Regions from separate parts of the Sphingopyxis sp. 550A genome, predicted to be linked through region 2. Evidence: riboswitches for the same ligand, from Rfam matches in the RefSeq annotation. Region 2 holds a riboswitch; the other holds the start of a gene.
The links. Region 2 has a riboswitch for glycine ahead of ACVENA_RS04890 (S41 family peptidase). Riboswitches for the same ligand answer to the same signal wherever they lie in the genome.

Region 1 (9,548 bases), 2.0 Mb from region 2:
ATGGCGGACAATGTCCGCGGACTGCGCGGCGCGAAGGCGAGCAGCAGCCAGCCGGCGATCGCCCAGTAATTGGCGATGAGGTAAAGGCCGTTCCAGCTCATATGCGTTCTCTCCCCAGATCGGCTTTTCCGTCATTGCGAAGAGCCGAAGGCGACGCGGCAATCCAGAGCGTGCGTAAACCGCCCTGGATTGCTTCGCTTCGCTCGCAATGACGGATATCTGAAACTGACATTATTGCGCCCTAAATCACCGCGCCGAGCCCGAAGAGCAGGATGCCGCCGAACAAGGCGATCAGGCCGGTCGTCAGGATCAGCAGCGTCATCCGCGCCGCAGGCAATCGCCGCGTCGCGAAGAATGCCGCCGCCAGCCCGACCCCCAGCGCGATCAGCGGCGCGTAGAGGAAGGCCCAGTCATAGCTGAACTCGCGCCGGGCGCGCACCAGTTCCCATTGCTCGACGATCAGCCCATAGAAGGTGATCGCGGCGAGCCAGATCGCAACGAAAACGACCGCGAACAGCGCCCCGCCGGCAAGGCAGCCGGCACCGGGGCGCTTCACCGCGCGGTCGTCGACGCCGTTCAACTGCCGCCGACCTCGGCCTCGCTCCACGCGAGCACGGGCTTGCGCGCCGCGAGCGTCTCGTCGAGCCGGGCGCGCGGGGCGAAATGCGGCGCCGACTTGAGCGCCGGGTCGCCGTTCTTCGCGCGCAGCGCGATGCTGCGCAGCGCACCGATGAATTGGTCGAGCACCGCCTTGCTCTCGGTCTCGGTCGGCTCGATCAGCATCGCACCATGCACGACGAGCGGAAAGAAGACCGTCATCGGATGATAGCCCTCGTCGATCAGCCCCTTGGCGACGTCGAGCGTCGAGAAGCCTTCGGCCAGCCCCTTGTCGCTGAACAGCGCCTCGTGCATGCACGGACCCGATGCGGCGAACGGCGCGTCGAGCACATCCTCGAGGCTGCGCAGCACATAGTTCGCGTTGAGCACCGCATCCTCGGCGACCTGCTTGAGCCCGTCGGCGCCGTGGCTGAGGATATAGGCGAGCGCGCGGGTGAACATGCCCATCTGGCCGTGAAAGGCAGTCATCCGGCCGAAGGTCTGCGGATGATCCTCGCCCGCATTTTCCTCCTCGATCAGGCGGAAGCGACCGTCTTCGCTGGTGACGAAGGGCAGCGGCGCGAAGGGCGCGAGCGCTTCGGACAGCACCACCGGTCCCGAGCCCGGACCGCCGCCACCGTGCGGGGTCGAGAAGGTCTTGTGCAGATTGATGTGCATCGCGTCGACGCCTAGGTCGCCGGGGCGAACACGCCCGACGATCGCGTTGAAATTGGCGCCGTCGCAATAGACATAGCCGCCCGCTGCATGGACCGCATCCGAAATCGCCTTCATCTCGCGCTCGAACAGGCCGCAGGTGTTGGGGTTGGTGATCATCACCCCCGCGACGTCGGGCCCGAGCCGTGCCTTGAGCGCCGCGAGGTTGACGCGGCCCTCGCCGGTCGCCGGAATATCCTCGACGGTGAAGCCCGCGAAGGCGGCGGTGGCGGGGTTGGTGCCGTGCGCGCTTTCAGGGACGAGGATGACGCGGCGGTCCTCGCCGCGCGCTTCCAATGCCGCCTTGATGCAGAGGACGCCGCAAAGCTCGCCATGCGCGCCCGCCTTGGGCGACATGGCGACGCTGTGCATCCCGGTGAGCGTGATCAGCCACTCGGCGAGTTCGTGGATCACCGCATAGGCGCCCTGCACCGTTTCCTGCGGCTGGAGCGGGTGGACGTCGGCGAAGCCCGGCATCCGCGCGACCTTTTCATTGAGGCGCGGGTTGTGCTTCATCGTACAGCTTCCGAGCGGGAAGAGGCCGAGGTCGATCGCATAATTCTGCCGCGACAGCCGCGTATAGTGGCGCACCGTTTCGGACTCGCTGAGCCCCGGCAGGCCGATCGGCGCCGAACGCGCGAGCGCGCCGAGGTCGGCGGCGGGCGCGGCCTCGTCGAAATCGACGCCGGTCGTCTCGCTGCCGCCGATCTCGAAGATCAACGGCTCCTCGAGCATCAGTGCGCGGTTGCCGGTGAAGGTCGTCGTATCGTCGACGCCGCCGGCGTTCATTTCGGGGCGCCACCCGGCGCGGTTGAGCGCGGTCATGCCAGCACCTCCTTCAGCGCCGCGGCAAAGGCGGCGATATCCTCTTCGGTCACCGTCTCGGTCACCGCGACGACAAGCCCGTTCGCGAGCGCGTCATTGTCCGGGTAGAGGCGGCCAAGCGAGACGCCGCCGAGAATGCCCTTCTCCGCCAGCTCATGGATGACGGGCCGCGCCGCCTTCGGCAGGACCAATGTAAATTCGTTGAAGAAACCGCCGTTCAGCAGCGATACGCCCGGCACCTTCGCGAGTTCGGCGGCGGCGGCCTTGGCGCGGCCATGGTTGATGCCCGCCAATTGGCGGAGCCCCGCCTCGCCGAGCAGGGTCATATGAATGCTGAACGCCAGCGCACAAAGCCCCGAATTGGTGCAGATATTGCTCGTCGCCTTTTCGCGCCGGATATGCTGCTCGCGGGTCGAGAGGGTCAGCACGAAGCCGCGCTTGCCGTTGGCGTCGGCGGTCTCGCCGCAAAGGCGGCCCGGCATCTGGCGGACATATTTGGCCTTGCAGCCGAACAGTCCCAGATAGGGGCCGCCGAACTGCAATCCAACGCCGATCGCCTGCCCCTCACCCACGACGATGTCGGCGCCCATTTCGCCCGGCGCCTTGATCAGGCCGAGCGCGACGGGCTCGGTCACCACCGCGATCAGCAGCGCGCCCGCAGCCTGGCAGGCGCCCGCCAGCGCCGCCATGTCGTCGATGCGGCCGAGGATGTCGGGATATTGGACGACGACGCAGCTCGTCTCCTTGTCGACCGCCGTCGCGAGCGCGGCCCAGTCGGTGCCGACCTCAAGCGCCGGATCGCCATCGACGAGCACATCGCCGGTATAGTTCGCCATCGTCCGCGCGACACTGCGATAATGCGGATGAAGCCCGGTCGAGAGCAAAGCCTTGCTGCGCCGCGTGACGCGCCGCGCCATGACAATCGCTTCCCAGCAGGCGGTCGAGCCGTCGTACATCGAGGCATTGGCGACGTCGGTGCCGAGCAGGCGCGCGACCTGGCTCTGGAACTCGAACAGCATCTGCAGCGTGCCCTGCGCGATTTCGGGCTGATAGGGGGTGTAGGCGGTCAGGAACTCGCCGCGCTGGATCAGATGATCGACGCTCGCCGGGACATGGTGGCGATAGGCGCCTGCGCCGAGGAAGAAAGGCCCGTCGCCCGCCGCCATGTTCCGCCGCGCGAGCGCCGCCATATGGCGCTCGACCGCGAGCTCGCTGGCATGGTCGGGAAGCCCGGCGATCGTGCCGTCGAGCCGCGCTTCGGCGGGCACGTCGACGAACAGATCGTCGATCGACGCCGCGCCGACGGCGGCGAGCATCGCCGCGCGGTCGTCGCTGGTAAGGGGAAGGTAACGCATGAACTACTCCGTGGAAGAGGCGGAATGGACAGAGAAAAGTTGAGCGAGGTCGGGAAGCGACCCCTGGAAGATCGCGGGGCCGCTGTGCGTCGTGCGCACCCACGGCGCGAGCCAGATGCGAAAGCCCGCATCGCGCGCGCGGCGGCAAAAGGCATAATCGTCGGACAGCAATTCACGGCTGTCGGGGTCGATCATCGGCAGGAAGAAGCTCGGCTCGCTGTCCGCGACGCCGTGCGCGGCGCGCTCGCCGGGGTCGGTGCGGAAGGCAAGCTCGGGGTGCCGCGCGCCAAGCCCATCGAGCACGTCGCGGCGGATCAGCATCATCCCCGTCCCGGCTCGCGTCAACTCGACGAGGTCGGTCAGCGCGAACCGCTGGTCGCGATGCAGGAAATGCAGCGCGAACTCGCCGCCGAAGCGCGCGAGGTCGCCCGGATCGTCCTTCGCCATCCCACGCTCGACCGCGCGTGCGACGTTGGACCAGTTGACCATTCGTCGCGGGCAAGCGGCGGCAAGGATCGCGCAATCGTCCCGCTCGCGCATCGCGGCCAGCATCGAAAAGACGTCGTCAGCCGCGAAATCGATATCGGCGTCGACGAACAGTAGATGGGTGGAATCGCTGGCGCGGAAGATCGCCGCCAGCAGATCGCGCGCGCGCGTGATCGACGGCTGGTAAAGAATGAACTCGAAGCGCACCGCGACGCCCGCCGCCTGCGCCTTCAACGCGAGGTCGAGCGCCGCGCGGACATAGCTACCCTGCGCCCCGTCATAGATGGGCGTCGCCACCATCAGGCGGCAATCGGCGAGGGCGGCGGATGCGCTCACATCATCTCCCCCCTCCCGCAGGCGGGAGGGGAGGACAAGTCAAAGATCGGCGATGAAGGCCTTGTAGGCTTCGGCGTTCATCAGACCGTCGAGCTGGCTCTTGTCGGTCAGCGTCATGCGGAAGAACCAGCCTTCGCCCTCCGGGTCGCTGTTGACGAGCGCCGGATCCTCTTCGAGCTGGCCGTTGCCTTCGGTCACCACGCCGTCGACCGGCGCATAGACGTCGCTCGCGGCCTTGACCGATTCGACGACCGCGGCGTCACCGCCCGCGGTGAGTTCGGCGCCGGTGTCGGGAACCTCGACGAACACGATGTCGCCGAGCTGGCTCTGCGCGAAGTCGGTGATGCCGACCGTCGCGATGTCGCCGTCGACATCGACCCATTCATGCTCTTCGGTATAATAACGCGGCATCGGTCAGCCTCCCTGTTTGCGGACATAATGATGGGGAACGAAGGGCATGGCGGCGACGGTGCAAGGCACGCGCTTGCCGCGAACTTCGGCGGCGATCGCGGTGCCGGGCACCGCGTGATCGCGCGGCACATAACCCATGGCGATCGGCGCGCCGACGCTGGGGGCAAAGCCGCCCGAAGTCACGACGCCGATCTCTGTGTTGCCGTCGAACAGCTTCGCGCCTTCACGCACCGGCAGCTTGCCATCGACGAGCAGGCCCACGCGCTGGCGCGGCGGACCGTCGGCAAGATGGCCGAGAATGCGCGCGGCGCCGGGGAAATTCGCTTCCTCGCGGCGGCGCTTGCCGATCGCAAAACCAAGGTCGCCCTCGATCGGATCGGTGTCTTCGCTGAGATCGTGGCCGTAGAGGGGAAGTCCCGCTTCGAGCCGCAGGCTGTCGCGCGCACCGAGCCCGATCGGTTTCACCTCATCCATCGCGCACAGCGCGTCGGCAAAAGCCGCGAGCGCTTCGTTCGGAAGCGAGATTTCGAAACCGTCCTCGCCGGTATAGCCCGAGCGGCTGAGCGCGATCGCATGGCCGTTCCAGGTCGCCTGCGCAGCCTGCATGAAGACAAGGCCGGCGCTTTCGGGAACGAGACGCGCGAGCGCTTCAGCCGCCTTCGGCCCCTGCAGCGCGAGCAGCCCGTGATCTTCCCTGTGATTGAGGGTGACATCGTCGGGGAGATGCTCGCGCAGATGTGCGATATCGTCCCACTTCACGGCGCCGTTGACGACGATGCCGAGCTGGTCGCCCTCGTTGGTGATCATCAGATCGTCGAGTATGCCGCCATCCTCGCCGAGCAGCAGCGAATAGCGCATCCGGCCGGGCCTCAGCGCCGCAATGTCGCCGGGGACGAGCGCTTCAAGCGCTTCCACGGCGCCTTCGCCTTCAAGACTGAGCTGCCCCATATGGCTGACGTCGAACAGACCCGCATTCTCGCGCGTCCACTGATGTTCGGCCATGATGCCTTCATATTGGATCGGCATCCAATAGCCGGCGAATTCGACCATCCGGCCGCCCTTCGCGCGGTGCCAGGCGTCGAGCGGCAGCGTTGCGGTGGGAACCGCTTCCTCGCCCGTAAAGTCCGTTTCGGTCATGTCAGTCTCCCGCGGTTGACATGGCAAGGCGCGGCCCGATGCCGTCCTGTCGCCATGCCCCCTCTGTCACGGGAACCTGAGAGTTTCCCCTGCGAGAACGCAGAGTTACCCCTTCGGTGGTCCCGACGACCTTCGCCGGAACGCTTTCCAGAGTGTCCGTTCCAGCCTGCGCGGTCCGTTGACCTGAGAGTTTCCGGGGCGGTTGCTCCTTCGGTGGCGGTGCAGGTCGCCCTGCCCCGCGCTCTCCCGCGCGGCCGGCCGAATCTCCGCAAGGAGACCCGACAGACGCCCGAGCCTTGGCGTCGCCTTTTTGCGGAGTCAATCGGCGAGCGCGCGGATCGCGTCGTTTTCGTGGATATAGACGCCGGACGCCCGCTCGCCGGTCAGGGTGACGATCGCCTGTGCGACCCTTTCTGCCGGAATCGAGCGATAGCGACGCAGCGATCCATGGAGCAGCGCATCGGTCAGCGGCGCCGCGACCATCGCAATCCCCTCGCCCAGCCGCGGCGGCCCCTGACGCTCGCCGGTCAGCAGGCCGGGGCGAAGCAAATCGAGCCGGTCGAACGCCAGCGCGCGAAGATCATCCTCGACCTCGCCCTTGGTCCGCAGATAGAAATTGGAGGCTTGCGACGACGCCCCGACGCTGCTGACCGCGATCATATGCCGCGCGCCCGCCTCCTTCGCGGCCCGCGCGCAAGCGAGGGCCAGATCATGATCGACCGCCCGAAAGGCTGCCTGCGACCCCGCCTGCCGGATCGTGGTGCCGAGACAGGAGATGAGGGTCGCAGGTCGCCGGCCGGCGATGATCGCGGGCCATTGCTCGCTGGGCGCAACGTCCATCTCCGGCTGCGAATCTTGATAATCGGGCGCGCGGCGGACGAGGATCGTCGCCGCGACCGACCGCGCCACGATGCCGCCGACGAGGCCGGTTGCGCCAAGCAGCAAGATGTCGGGTGACGCCATGGGGCGATCCTAAGCTGCGCCGGGTCGGGTTGGCAACGTGGGCCTGTGGTTATTTTCGCACCGTCGATCAGGCGTGCGCCAACGCCTCCGGCACCGCCCCGCGCCCAAATATCTCCGCAAAGCGGTCAATCGCAAAGCGGTCGGTCATGCCGGCGATATAGTCGCCGATATGGCGCACCGTCGCGCTGTCGCCTTCGGGCAGGCGCGACGCCCAATCCTCGCCCATCAGGCGCGGGTCGGCCGCATAGGCGCCGAACAGGCGCGACACCACCTCCTTCGCGCCCGCCGCCGCCTCGATCTGCGAGGGATGGTGGTAGAGGTTCGCATACATGAAGCGCTTGAGGTCGCGCTCCGCCCTCGCGAGTTCGTCCGAGAAATCGCCGAGCGTGCAGCCCGCCGCGCGGACCTCGCCGACGCTCGCGACCCCGGCGGCGGCGACGTTCGCTTCGGTCGCGGCGATCACGTCGTTGACCATGACGCCGATCTGGTCGCGCACCAGTTCGCGCAGCAAGCGGTCGCGCGGCGCGCCGGGAAAGCGGCCCTCGACGGCGCGGTAATTGGCGGCGACGAACGGCTGGCCCATCAACTGGTCGAGCGTCAGCAATCCCGCGCGCAGCCCATCGTCGATGTCGTGATTGTCATAGGCGATGTCGTCGGCGACCGCCGCGATCTGCGCCTCAAGGCTGGCGTAGCTCGCAAGGTCGAGCGGAAACTCGCCGTCGATCTCGGCCAGCGCCCAGCCGGGACGACGCACCGGGCCGTTATGCTTGGCGAGCCCCTCCAGCGTCTCCCAACTGAGGTTCAGCCCGTCGAAGCGCGGATAGGGACATTCGAGCCGCGCCAATGTCCGCAGCGTATGGCCGTTATGATCGAAGCCGCCGTGATCAAACATCGCGGCCTTCAGCGCGTCCTCGCCGGCATGGCCGAAAGGTGGGTGGCCGATGTCATGCGCGAGGCACAGTGCCTCGGTCAGATCCTCGTTGAGGCCGAGCGCGCGGGCAATGCCGCGACCGATCTGCGCGACCTCGATGCTGTGAGTCAGGCGGACGCGGTAATGGTCGCCGTCGGGCGCGACGAAGACCTGCGTCTTGTGGCGCAGGCGGCGAAAGGCGATCGAGTGGATGATGCGGTCGCGGTCGCGCTGAAAGGCGTCGCGCGGGCCGCGCACGACGCGGCCGGGTTCCTCGTGGCGGCGGCCGCGGCTCTGCGCCGGATTGCTGGCGCAGGCGGCGACGCTCATTTGACCGGGTCGACGCTCTGGCCGGCGTCGCTGTTGAACAGGAATCCGTCGCCGCCCGCCTTCTTGTAGTCGCCGAGCCAGTCCTGCGCCGCCGCGCGATCCTTGAACGGCCCGACGAGCAGGCGCCGCGTCTTGCCCCATTCGGTCGTCGCGGCCGATTTGCCCTTGAACAGCGCGGGGTTCTTCTTCGCGAACTTGCCATAGTCGAACGCCAGCGCCTTGGCATTGGCGCCGGTCGCGATCTGCACCCAGATGCGCGCGGGATTCGCTTTCTTTTCGGCCGCTTCGGCCTTGGCTTTCGCGTCGGCTTCGGCCTTCGCCTTGGCGGCCGCCTCTTCCTTCTCGCGCTTCGCCTCTTCGGCGGCGTCGGCGCGCTTCTTGTCCTCGCGCAGCTTGGCGAGCGTATCGGCACCGATCGCATTGTCGGGCCGCGCCAGTTCCTCGGGCGGAATCTCGATCGAGCTGGCGATAGCGGCGAGCGAGGCCAGCGGCGCCTCGGGCGTCACCGCGCTTCCCGCCGGGGCGATCGAAGGCGGCGGCGTCATGGGAACCGCCGCCGGAGCCGGCGCGGGGCGTCCGACGTCGGCGATCGAAAAGCCGGGACCGACGGGGGTCGACGACTGCACGGGATTGGTGCCGATCGGGGCAACGGGCGCAGCCGTGGAGGGGGCAGGCGCTGACGAAACGGGGGCGGGCGGCGTGGCGATAGCCATTTCCGTCCTTGCGGGAACCGGCGCCGGACTGCCGGCGGCGGAGGGAGCGGGACTATGCGCGGCGGGAGGCTGCGACGCGGGCGGAGTTGCCGCTGGAACGGGTACCGCGGATGCTGCCGGGCGCGGCGCCGGCGAAACGGCCGGCACGGGTTTCGGCGCCGGTTTCGAAGCGGGTTTCGGCATGGCCGATGCTGGCGGCTTACTTCGTTCCGCCCTTTTGCCGGTTGTGACTGCGGGCGGAGGCGTCGGAGCCGGCGTCGCGGCGGCGACCTGCACCGGCTTGCGGCGCGGGCCGAGCTCGCCGCTCGGGAAGCGACCGAAATGCGCGGCGGCGGCTTGCTGCGCCGGGTTGAGCCGGTCCATCTGCGTCAGATAGGGCAGGATATTCTGCGCGAGCGCCGGCGGCATCGTCGCATTGACGATCTCGGTCGCCTCGGCATCGCGGCCGTTCATCGCCAGGATCATCGCACGCAGCCGCCATGCCGCACGATCCTGCGCGCGAAGCTGCGGGGTCAGCAACTGCACCGCGCGATCGGGCTCGCCGCTGATCCCGAGCGAGAGCGCATAACGGCGCGTCACCTCGTCATTGGGGGCGATCGACAGCGCGAGCTGATAGTCGCGCTGCGCCGCATCCTGCTGTCCCAAAAGGTCGCGCGCGAGCCCGCGGTCGGCGAGGAACAGGCGCTCAGGCGCGCCGAGAAGCTGCGCTTCGCCGAAATAGTCGAGCGCGCGCGTCGGGCTTTCCATGTGGACCATCGCCGAGCCGAGCGC
Region 2 (9,548 bases):
TATGCCGAAGCGAAAGCGATCCTCGCCGAGGCGCGCCCGATGGCGGCACAATATCTCAGTCCCCAGGCGACGCCGACGCTGATCATCGCCGCGGGCCTGATCGAGGCAGAGGCCGAATCGGGCGACCTAGCGGACGCACGGCGCACGATCGCCGAGACCGAACCGCTGATCGCGGCGCTGCCCAAGCCCGGCCTGCCGCAAGCCATCTTCGCGCGCGCGAAGGCGGTCACGCTGCTCAAATCGGGCAAGCTCGGCGAAGCGCGGCGGGAAACCGACCGGGCGGAAGCGCTGTTCAAGGCCGAAGGGCCGGCGGGCGCGTCCTACCTCAAATCCTTCCCGGCGCTGCGGGCGCGGCTGGGGCCGGAATAAGGCCGTCATCCCCGCGGGAATGAGGCCGCCGGGGATCAGGCCGCCGCCATCTCGTGGTGAATCCAGGCGCGCGCCTGCACCCACCAGCGACGGATCGTGCGGTCGGAAACGCCGAGGACGAGCGCCGTCTCCTTCTCGTCCATCCCCGCGAAGAAGCGGCAGTCGACGACCTGCGCGAGGTTGGCGTCGAGCCGCTTCAGCCCCTCGAGCGCCTCGCCCAGCCGGACGACCTGCTCATCCTCGGGCACTGCGGCGGCGAGCGAGTCGAGGCTCTGGGTAAAGCTGTAGGTCGGCGCATCGCGCTTCGACGCTAGCCGCGCCCGCGCGGCGTCGATCAGGATATGCCGCATCGCGGTCGCCGCGCAGGCGAGGAAATGCGAGCGGCTCTCCCAGCCGGCGGCCTTGCGCAGCTTCACATAGGCTTCGTTGATCAGCGCCGTCGTCTGGAGCGTCTGCGGCAGGCCGGCACGATAATGTTCGCGCCGCGCGATCGCCCGTAATTCCCCATACAGGCCCGCGATCAGCTCGTCCGAGCTGCCCGCCCCATTTTTTTTGGCCTCATTTTTTTCGGCTGGCGTGTCCGCTTCCTCGGAAATTTTCCGTCTCGCTCTCTGTCAGGCGTCCGCCGCTCTTCGCAGGTCGGCGGACGCAAGGCAAGCGCGGCAATGACTTAGCGGCCGCGCGCGGGAGAGAGGCGCCGGAACAGGCGCCCGCCGGGTCGAGATATCCACCGTGGAGGCCGACGGCCTTCGCTCGATCGAGGGGAAGACAAGATGCGTAAATATGCTTGGCTGATCGCCACCGCCACGCCGGCGCTCACCATCGCGCTGCTCGCCATGCCGAACGCGGCACGGGCAGCGGAAGGCGACGTCACCTGTGCAAAGCGCGTGAACGACATCAACGAGGCGGTCCAGTCCGACGGTTCGGTATCAAACGCCTCCAGCGTCGCCTGCGGCCGTCAGGCACAAGCCACCGCCGAGGAGACGGTGTCGGTCGGCGCGGGGTCCAGCGCCGATGCGGCAGGCGCGACGACGGTCGGGGCTTTCGCGCACGCGACCGGGGCCACCGCAACCGCGGTTGGTTACAAGGCATTTGCGTCGGACGAAAACACGATCGCGATCGGCCACGAGGCCACCGGCAATGGCGGAGGCATCTTCATCGGCAATCTCGCGCGCGGCACCGGCGGCATCTCGATCGGCAACGATGTCTATTCGCTGGGCGGCGGTGTGGCGATCGGCAACGGCAGCTCGGCCGGCAGCAATTCGGTCGCGCTCGGCACCGGGTCCACGACGGCGGGGGAATATGTCGTCAGCGTCGGCAGCGACACCATCAAGCGGCGGATCATCAATGCCGCCGATGGTGAGATATTCGACGGCAGCTCGGATGCTGTCACCGGAAGCCAGCTTTATGCCGTCAAGCAGGACATCGCAGACACCACCGACCTGATCGACGGCGTCGAAGATCGCGTCCTCGACCTGGAAATTGACGCTTTTTATACCGACGGCCGCCTGTCTCGCCTTGAGGACAGCGGCGTGGGCGGCGGCTACGCGATCGGAGAAAACGCCATTGCCGTCGGGACGGACGCCTCCGCCGACAGCGACGAAGCCGTCGCCATCGGCATGGGCGCCACCGCGCAGGACGGCAAGGCGGTGTCGATCGGGTCGCAGAATATCGCCTCGGGCAACGGCGCGGTCGCGATCGGCGATCCCAATGTCGCGACCGGCACCGGCGCGGTCGCCGTCGGCGCCGACAACACGGCCACCGGCACCGGTGCGGTGGCGCTGGGCAATGCTTCGGTCGCGAACGGCGCCAGCGCATTGGCGCTGGGCGACCAGGCCAATGCACAGGGCCGCGGAACCGTCGCGCTGGGCGAACTGACGCAGGCGACGGGACAATCGGCCGTGGCGCTGGGGCAACAGGCGCAGGCGATCGGCGACAACAGCATCGCCATCGGCGGCGGCGACACGCTGACGACGCGCGCGATCGGTGCCAACAGCATCGCCATCGGCGGCCAGGCGCTGGCGAACGGGGCCGACAGCATCATGCTGGGCAACCGCGGCGGCGCCGGGGAGGACGCCGTGGCCATCGGCGCGGGCGCCTTTGCCAGCAGCGACCGTTCGGTGGCGCTGGGCGACAGTGCGACGGCCTTTGCCGAGGGCGCGGTCGCCATCGGCGCCAATTCGACCGCAACGCGCGCCAACACCGTGTCGGTGGGGTCGGCGGGCAATGAGCGGGCGATCACCAATGTCGCCGCCGGCACCACCGATACCGACGCGGTGAACGTCGCGCAGCTCAATGCCGCGCTCGCCGCACAGGGCAATGCGGCGGCGGCCGCGCAGACCACCGCAACCACCGCGCTCGCCAACGCCGCGGCGGCACAAGGAACGGCCGATACGGCGCTGGCCAATGCCGCGACCGCGCAAACGACCGCCGATACGGCGCGCACGGAAGCCGCCGCGGCCCAGACGACCGCGACGACGGCGCTGACCAACGCCGCGGCCGCGCAGACGACGGCAAACACGGCGCTCGCAGGCGCGACCGCCGCACAGGGAACGGCGAACACCGCCCGCACCGAAGCGGCGGCGGCGCAAGGCACCGCGAACACCGCGCTCGCCAATGCCGCCACCGCCCAGACCACGGCAAACGGCGCACAGGCAGCGGCGACAACGGCGGTCCTGCGCGGCGACACCGCGGGGGTCAGCCTGGCGGCGGCGCTCGGCGGCGGCGCGAGTTATGATACGGCGACGGGGGCGGTCAGCGCGCCGAGCTATTCGGTCGGCGGCACCGCCTATCACGACGTCGGCTCGGCGATCGGCGCGCTCGATACCAATGTTGCCGCGCTCAACAGTCGCATCGATGCGCTCAGCCTCGGCAACGACCGGCGCTTTCGCGAAGCGACCGGCGGCATCGTTACCGCGATGGCGATGGGGGGCACGATGATCGTCCCCGACAGCAATGTCTCGGTCTCGTTCAACCTTGCGACCTATCAGGGCGAGCAGGGCTTCTCCGGCGCCGCGGTGGTTCGCCTGACACCGCGCGTGTACGTCAGCGGCGGCTTTGCCGGATCGACCGTCAAGGGTACGACTGGCGGCCGGGTTGGCGTGGCCTTCGGCTTCTAGAATTGAACCCCCGGCTCCCGGCCCCGGAAAAACTGGGGCTGGGAGCGTGGGGGATTCAGCCTTGCGTCGAACTCCAACGAGTTTGCTTGGCTGTGACGCCTCACCGTCAGCACTTCGCCCGCAGCGGCGGGGTGCCCAACAACCGCCGCCCTATGGTTTCAGCCACTCGAAACCGGCTAGCGAATGGAATTCCAGTCAACCCCTCGTACCCGTAACGGATTGCACATCGCGCTTGTCAGGCCCTGGCGAAGCGTTGGGAAGCGTCCCTGGGTGCCCGGATATCTGCGTGGCGAGCAGACGCGCCGCTTCCGCAAGTTGCGGATCGTCGCCACCCAGCTTCGCATCCGCGTCGAAACCGATTTCGACATCGGGCTTCACCCCTTCGCCCTCGACGATCCACGATCCGTCAGTTGCGGCGAGCGCATATTGCGGCACATTGGTCTCGGTCCCGTCGAGCAGCGGCCCGGTCGATCCGGTGCCGATCACCCCGCCCCAGGTCCGCTTTCCATAGATCGGACCCAGCTTCGCCTGCCGCCATTCATAAGCCATGGTATCGCCGTCGGACATCGTTGCTTCGTTGACGAGCAGCGCGAGTTTTCCGGTGAACACCTGCGTGAATCCGCCCCAGGGATAGGTCGTCGGATAGTCCATTCCCTTGACATGCCCGGTCGTCAGGAAGGGGCGCAGCAGCCGGTCGATGACCAGAGGCGATCCGCTGCCGCCCAGATTGCCGCGAATATCGACGATCAGCCCGTCCTTGCGGATTTGTCCGAAATAACCGCGCGCGAACTCCGCCAGCCCCTGCGGCGACATGGCTGGGATATGGACATAGCCGATCCGTCCGCCCGACACCCGATCGACGAGGCGGCGGTTATTTTCGCTCCATTCACGATAGGCCAGCCCCTCCTGGCTGGCGATCGGCTTGACGACCAGCGTCCGCTCGCCTTTCACGCCGTCGCGGCCGATCGTCAGCGCGACCTCCTTGTCCGCCTTGCCGATCAGCGCCTCGAACGGGTCGGTGCGGGCATCGAGCGCACGACCGTCGATCGCGAGCAGCCAGTCGCCGACCCGCACTTCCTTGCCGAGCGCGCCGAGCGGCGAGCGATAGAGCGGATCGACGGGGTCGCCCGCATAGATATGGCTGATGCGCCAGCGCGCTTTCGCGGCGTCGAAGACCCAGACCGCGCCGAGCGCCGCCGACCCCGGCGTCGCGGGCTGCCATTCGTCGCGCCCATCGATATAGGCATGGCCGACGTTCAGTTCCGACACCATGCGCCCAATGACCTCGGTCAGGTCGCCCCGGCTGCCGATGCGCGGCAGATCGGCGCGATAGCGCGCGCACAGCGCCGCCCAGTCGAAGCCGTGCATCTTCGCGTCGTAGAAGAAGTCGCGGTAGCGTCGACAGACCTCGTCGAAGACCGCGCGCCATTCCTCGCGCGGCGCGATCGTTCCGGTGAGGCGGCCGATGTCGAGCTTCCTCGCCTTGCCGCTGGCGGTATCGAGCAGCGCATAATCCTTCTCGCGCCGCGTCACCGCAGACGCGCTCCAGGGCAGGAAAGCCACCGCATCGACGCGATCCGCGACGGTGCGCGTTTCCTTCTTCTCGAACGAATAGGCGCTCAGCCGATAGGCATCGTCGTCCGCGATCGCCGCCGAATAGACAATATCGTCCTTGCCGACGGTGAAGGCGTCGATGTTCGCGCTCGCGATCGGCGTCGGCGCGAGGCGGTCGATCAGCCCGTCGAAATCGATCGTCGCGAGCGGCGGAACGGTTTCGTCCTTGCTCGCGGTCAGGAAGGGATCGGGTAGCCCTGCGCGAAGCGGCAGGATGGCGATCGAGCGCTGGCGCGGCACCTGGAAATTCCACTCGCGCCCCTCGAACCGGCCCCGGAACTGGCGGTCGGTCAGCGCATAGAGATAATTGCCGTCAGGCGAAAAGGCCGGCTGCGACATGTTATAGAGCGGATCGCTCGCCGCGAAGGTCTTGCCGGTCGCAACGTCGAGGATCTGTACTTGTCCCATATCGGCTGGGCCGAAGCGCGTGTAGGCGAGATAGCGGCTGTCGGGCGACCAGGCATAATCGTTGACGAAGACGCTGCCGCTGCGCCCGGCCTCGCGCATCGCTCCGCTCGCGACATCGACCAGATAGATTGCCCCGTCCTTCCCCGACAGGGCGATGCGCTTGCCGTCAGGCGCCCATTGCGGCCGCGAGAAGCGATCATGGTGACCCGAGGTGAGTTGCCGCGCGGCACCGCCGTCGGCAGACGCGATCCACAGTTCCTCCTCGCCGCCTCGGTCGGAGACATAGGCGATCCATTTGCCGTCGCTCGACATGGCGGCCTCGCGCTCCTGGGCGTCGGAACTCGCGGTTACGGCACGGACCGGTGCGTCGCCCGCGGCCAGATCGAATATGTCGCCCCGCGCCACGAAGAGCGCGCGATCGCCATCGGGCGTCGGGACGAAGCTGTCGATCGCCTCGCCATAGCGCGCGAAGCGCGGACGCGCCTGCAACGCATCCGACGAGACCCGGATCACCTGCTGCTCGGAGGCACCGGTCGCCGGATCGAAGCGCCAGATGCGGCCGTCGACCTCATAAACGATGGCTCCTGCGCGATCGGCCGACGCCCATTTCGCGTCGCTCTCGTGCCGCGTGAGCTGCTCGGCCTCGCCGGTTGCCGGATCGGCGCGGAACAGGTTCATCGCCCCGTTCCGGTCGGAGAGAAAGAAGAGGCCCTGCCGTGTCCACATCGGGTCGCGTTCGGTCGCATCGGTCCGGGTGAGCTGCCGCGCCGCGCCGCTCGACCGATCATAGATCCACAGGTCCTGCGCCCAGCCGCCGCGATAATGTTTCCAGGTTCGGAAATCGCGCGACCAGGGCGAATAGAGGATCTGCGTTCCATCGGGCGAGAAGACCCCGGCGCCGGCGCGCGCGGTGCCGGCGGGCTCGATCGTGCGCGTCGCCAGGCTGACGGTATAGAGGTTGCTCTGCGACAGCATCGCCGCGTCGCGCATCGACCGGATGAGGATGGCGCTCCCATCGGGCGTCCAGCCGACCACCTGATTATCGCTGCCCCAGCGCGTCGACAGCCCCTTGCGCGAGGGTGCGCTGGTCAGACGCCTTGCCTCGCCCCCGTTGGCGGGCATCACATAGGCCTGGTCGTCGCCATCGATGCGCGCGGTGAACGCCAGCATTTTGCAATCGGGCGAGAATTTCGCGAAATATTCGGGGCCGGGGGTGCTGGTCAGCCGCCGCGCTTCCGCCGCCGTTCCATCCTGTAGCCACAGATCGCCCGCAAAGCTGAAGACAATCCGCGATCCGCACACATCGGGATAACGGAGATAAGGATCGGCGGGGTCGGGCGCCTGCGCGGAGGCTGCGGTGGCGACGCCGCTGAGCAGTGCGGCGACGATGAAGCGCTGGCGCGCACGATCTTTTGAAAAGAAGTTCACGAACAAAGCCCCTCCCGAGCAGGTATCAGGGCCCCATCTGTCCGTGTGCCTGAGATCGTTATCCCGTCGGCGGACGCCTGCGCGCCTCTCTCCAGATTCCATGCGCCGGATGGTCCTTCGTGCCTGAGAGTTTCCGGGGCGGTTGCTCCTTCGGCGGCCTGCGCGAGGCAGGCTCTCTCCCATCCGACTCGCTCAGGATGACGCGGCGTCCGTCCGCTTGTCAAGGCCTTCCGGCGCTCTCCAGCACCCGCAGCGCCGTGGGCCGGTCGATCACGCTGCGCAGGACGAAGGAACTGCGAATCCGCGCGACATTCGGCAGGCTCGACAGCTCCTGCCGATAGGTTTCGTCGAAGTCGTGCAGCGACGGGACATGCACGAGCGCGAGGAAATCCACGTCGCCCGAGACGAACCAGCATTTCGACACCGCGCTGCATTTCTGGATCGCCGCCTCGAAGCGATCGAGCGCGTCGTCGGACTGCGACACCAGCTCCATCTGCACCAGGACGAGGATGCCGAAACCCAGCCGGTCGAGATCGAACTGCGCCGTATATCGCTCGATCACGCCATGGCCTTCGAGCAGCCGGCGCCGCCGCGCCGCGGCGTTGCTCGAAAGCCCCACCGCCTCGCCGATCGCGACATCGCTCGACCGCGCGTCCGACGCCAGGATATGCATGATTCGATAATCTAACCGATCAAGCTCAAGTGTTTCCATATTTTCCATAATAATATCGTATCACGACGATATTTCATTCCACAAGCCAATTTGGCACCGAAATTTGGTGGGATCGGCAAGGCCGATGAATGCTAGGTGTCGGTATCGGGGAAAATCAGCAAGCTCATTGCATAAACCGGACATTAGGGGGCCAGTCCGCAAACGGAAGCCAATCTGCAAGGTCCGATCAGGGAGGAGGGATCAACATGCGATTCAATTTTCATGGCGTGTCGTCGGCGGTTTTGATCGCGGCGCTCGCCCATTCGGCCGCGGCGCAGGCTCAAACCGCCGATGCGGACACCCGCGACGGCGACGCCGCAGAGGTCCGGTCGGCCGATAGCGCGACCGATACCGGCAGCAAGGAGGCGGAAAGCGACATCGTCGTCACCGGCTCGCGCCTGCCGTCGGAATTCTCGACCACCGCGCCGGTGCAGGTGCTCAAGGCGGACCGGGGCGCCGTGCTCGGCAATGCGACCGCGGCGGAGATCGTCGCGCATGCCACCGCCGCGGCAGGCACGCAGCAGATCAACAACCAGCTTTCGGCGACCGGAGCCGGCGGATCGGTTGTGCTGGGCGGCGCCAACGTCAATACGATCAGCCTGCGCAACATGAGCGCGACGCGGACGCTGACCCTGCTCAACGGCCAGCGGATCGCCCCGTCGGGAACCGGAAGCCAGGTCGCGCCGGTCGATTTCAACGTCATCCCCTCGGTCGCGCTCGACCGGATCGAGGTTCTGACCACCGGCGCCTCCTCGGTCTATGGCTCTGATGCGATCGCCGGGGTGATCAACGTCATCACTCGCAAGGGCGGCGACGGGCTCGAACTCGGCGGCTTCGCCCGCCTCCCCGAAAAGCACGGCGGGCGCTATGTCCAGGCGAACGCCTTCTGGGGCCGCAATTACGACAATTTCTACGTGACCGCGGCGCTCGAATATGACCAGCAGTTCGAGCTCGATCTCAAGGATCGGCCCCAGACCGCGTGCCGGCAGGATTTCGTCTACGATCCGACGAGCGGCGAGCGCGTCGACGCCCGCGACACTTCGGGCAACTTCCGCTGCATCAACCACAATCCGAACGGTATCTTCTTCGATCAATATTGGTACGGCGGCGCCTTCGTCTATGATCCGACGCAGGCGAACGGCCCCTATCCCCCCGCCGCGCTCGGGCTGCAGGATCCCACCAATCCGGCCCTTGCGCCGCTGCTCGACTGGGTCCGCGCCAACCGCGGCGGCTTTCCCGACACCTATCCCTATTCGCCCAACACCAGCCGCGCCTATGACGAGGCCGACTCCATCTCGCCCTATCGCCGCATCAACGCTTATGTTTCGGCGGGCGTGAACGTCGGCGACAATTCGGAGCTCTATTTCAGCGCGCTCTATTCGAACCGCCATTCGCAATCGAACGGCTGGTATTTCCTCTACCCCTTCCTGTCGGCGACCAACCCGAACAACACGGTCGGGGAGGCGCTGATCATCGCGAGCGGCGGCAATTCGTCGGGCGACGTCGGCCCGCAGATCGTCCGGCCGTTCCGCGCCGAGCAGAAGGTCGATTTCTTCCAGTCGACCGTCGGGCTGCGCGGCAAGTTCGGCGGGGGTGTGCTGCGCAACTGGAATTACGACATCAGCGCCCGCTTCGGCCTGTCGCGCGGCACCTATGGCCAGACCTTCTATTATCAGGATCGGCTCAACGCCGCGACGGCGCCCGGCATCGCGTGCGACCCCAGCCTGATCACCATTTCGGGTCCGACCGAATGCGTCTCGATCCCCTGGCTGACCAAACGCTTCCTCGTCGATCAGGACTGGACCGACACCGAACGCACCTTCCTCGAAGGCTATGAGGAAGGCCATACCAAATACGACCAGTTCGCCATCGAGGGCAGCCTGTCGGGGCCGCTGTTC

Region 1: another riboswitch for glycine. It lies ahead of gcvT (glycine cleavage system aminomethyltransferase GcvT); the one in region 2 lies ahead of ACVENA_RS04890 (S41 family peptidase).

Annotation. Positions count from the first base shown of each region.
Region 1 is NZ_CM131615.1:3,001,400-3,010,947, forward strand. It holds gene ACVENA_RS14420 (ABA4-like family protein) at 1-101, opposite strand, end outside; gene ACVENA_RS14425 (hypothetical protein) at 242-580, opposite strand; gene gcvPB (aminomethyl-transferring glycine dehydrogenase subunit GcvPB) at 577-2,100, opposite strand; gene gcvPA (aminomethyl-transferring glycine dehydrogenase subunit GcvPA) at 2,133-3,491, opposite strand; gene ACVENA_RS14440 (glycosyltransferase family 2 protein) at 3,495-4,313, opposite strand; gene gcvH (glycine cleavage system protein GcvH) at 4,353-4,724, opposite strand; gene gcvT (glycine cleavage system aminomethyltransferase GcvT) at 4,728-5,861, opposite strand; glycine riboswitch at 5,915-6,022, opposite strand; glycine riboswitch at 6,023-6,120, opposite strand; gene ACVENA_RS14455 (NAD(P)H-binding protein) at 6,180-6,824, opposite strand; gene ACVENA_RS14460 (deoxyguanosinetriphosphate triphosphohydrolase) at 6,892-8,064, opposite strand; gene ACVENA_RS14465 (SPOR domain-containing protein) at 8,061-9,548, opposite strand, start outside.
Region 2 is NZ_CM131615.1:1,031,243-1,040,790, reverse strand. It holds gene ACVENA_RS04905 (protein kinase domain-containing protein) at 1-369, shown strand, start outside; gene ACVENA_RS04900 (ECF-type sigma factor) at 405-881, opposite strand; gene ACVENA_RS04895 (hypothetical protein) at 1,143-3,488, shown strand; gene ACVENA_RS04890 (S41 family peptidase) at 3,684-6,938, opposite strand; glycine riboswitch at 7,039-7,130, opposite strand; gene ACVENA_RS04885 (Lrp/AsnC family transcriptional regulator) at 7,159-7,650, opposite strand; gene ACVENA_RS04880 (TonB-dependent receptor domain-containing protein) at 7,857-9,548, shown strand, end outside.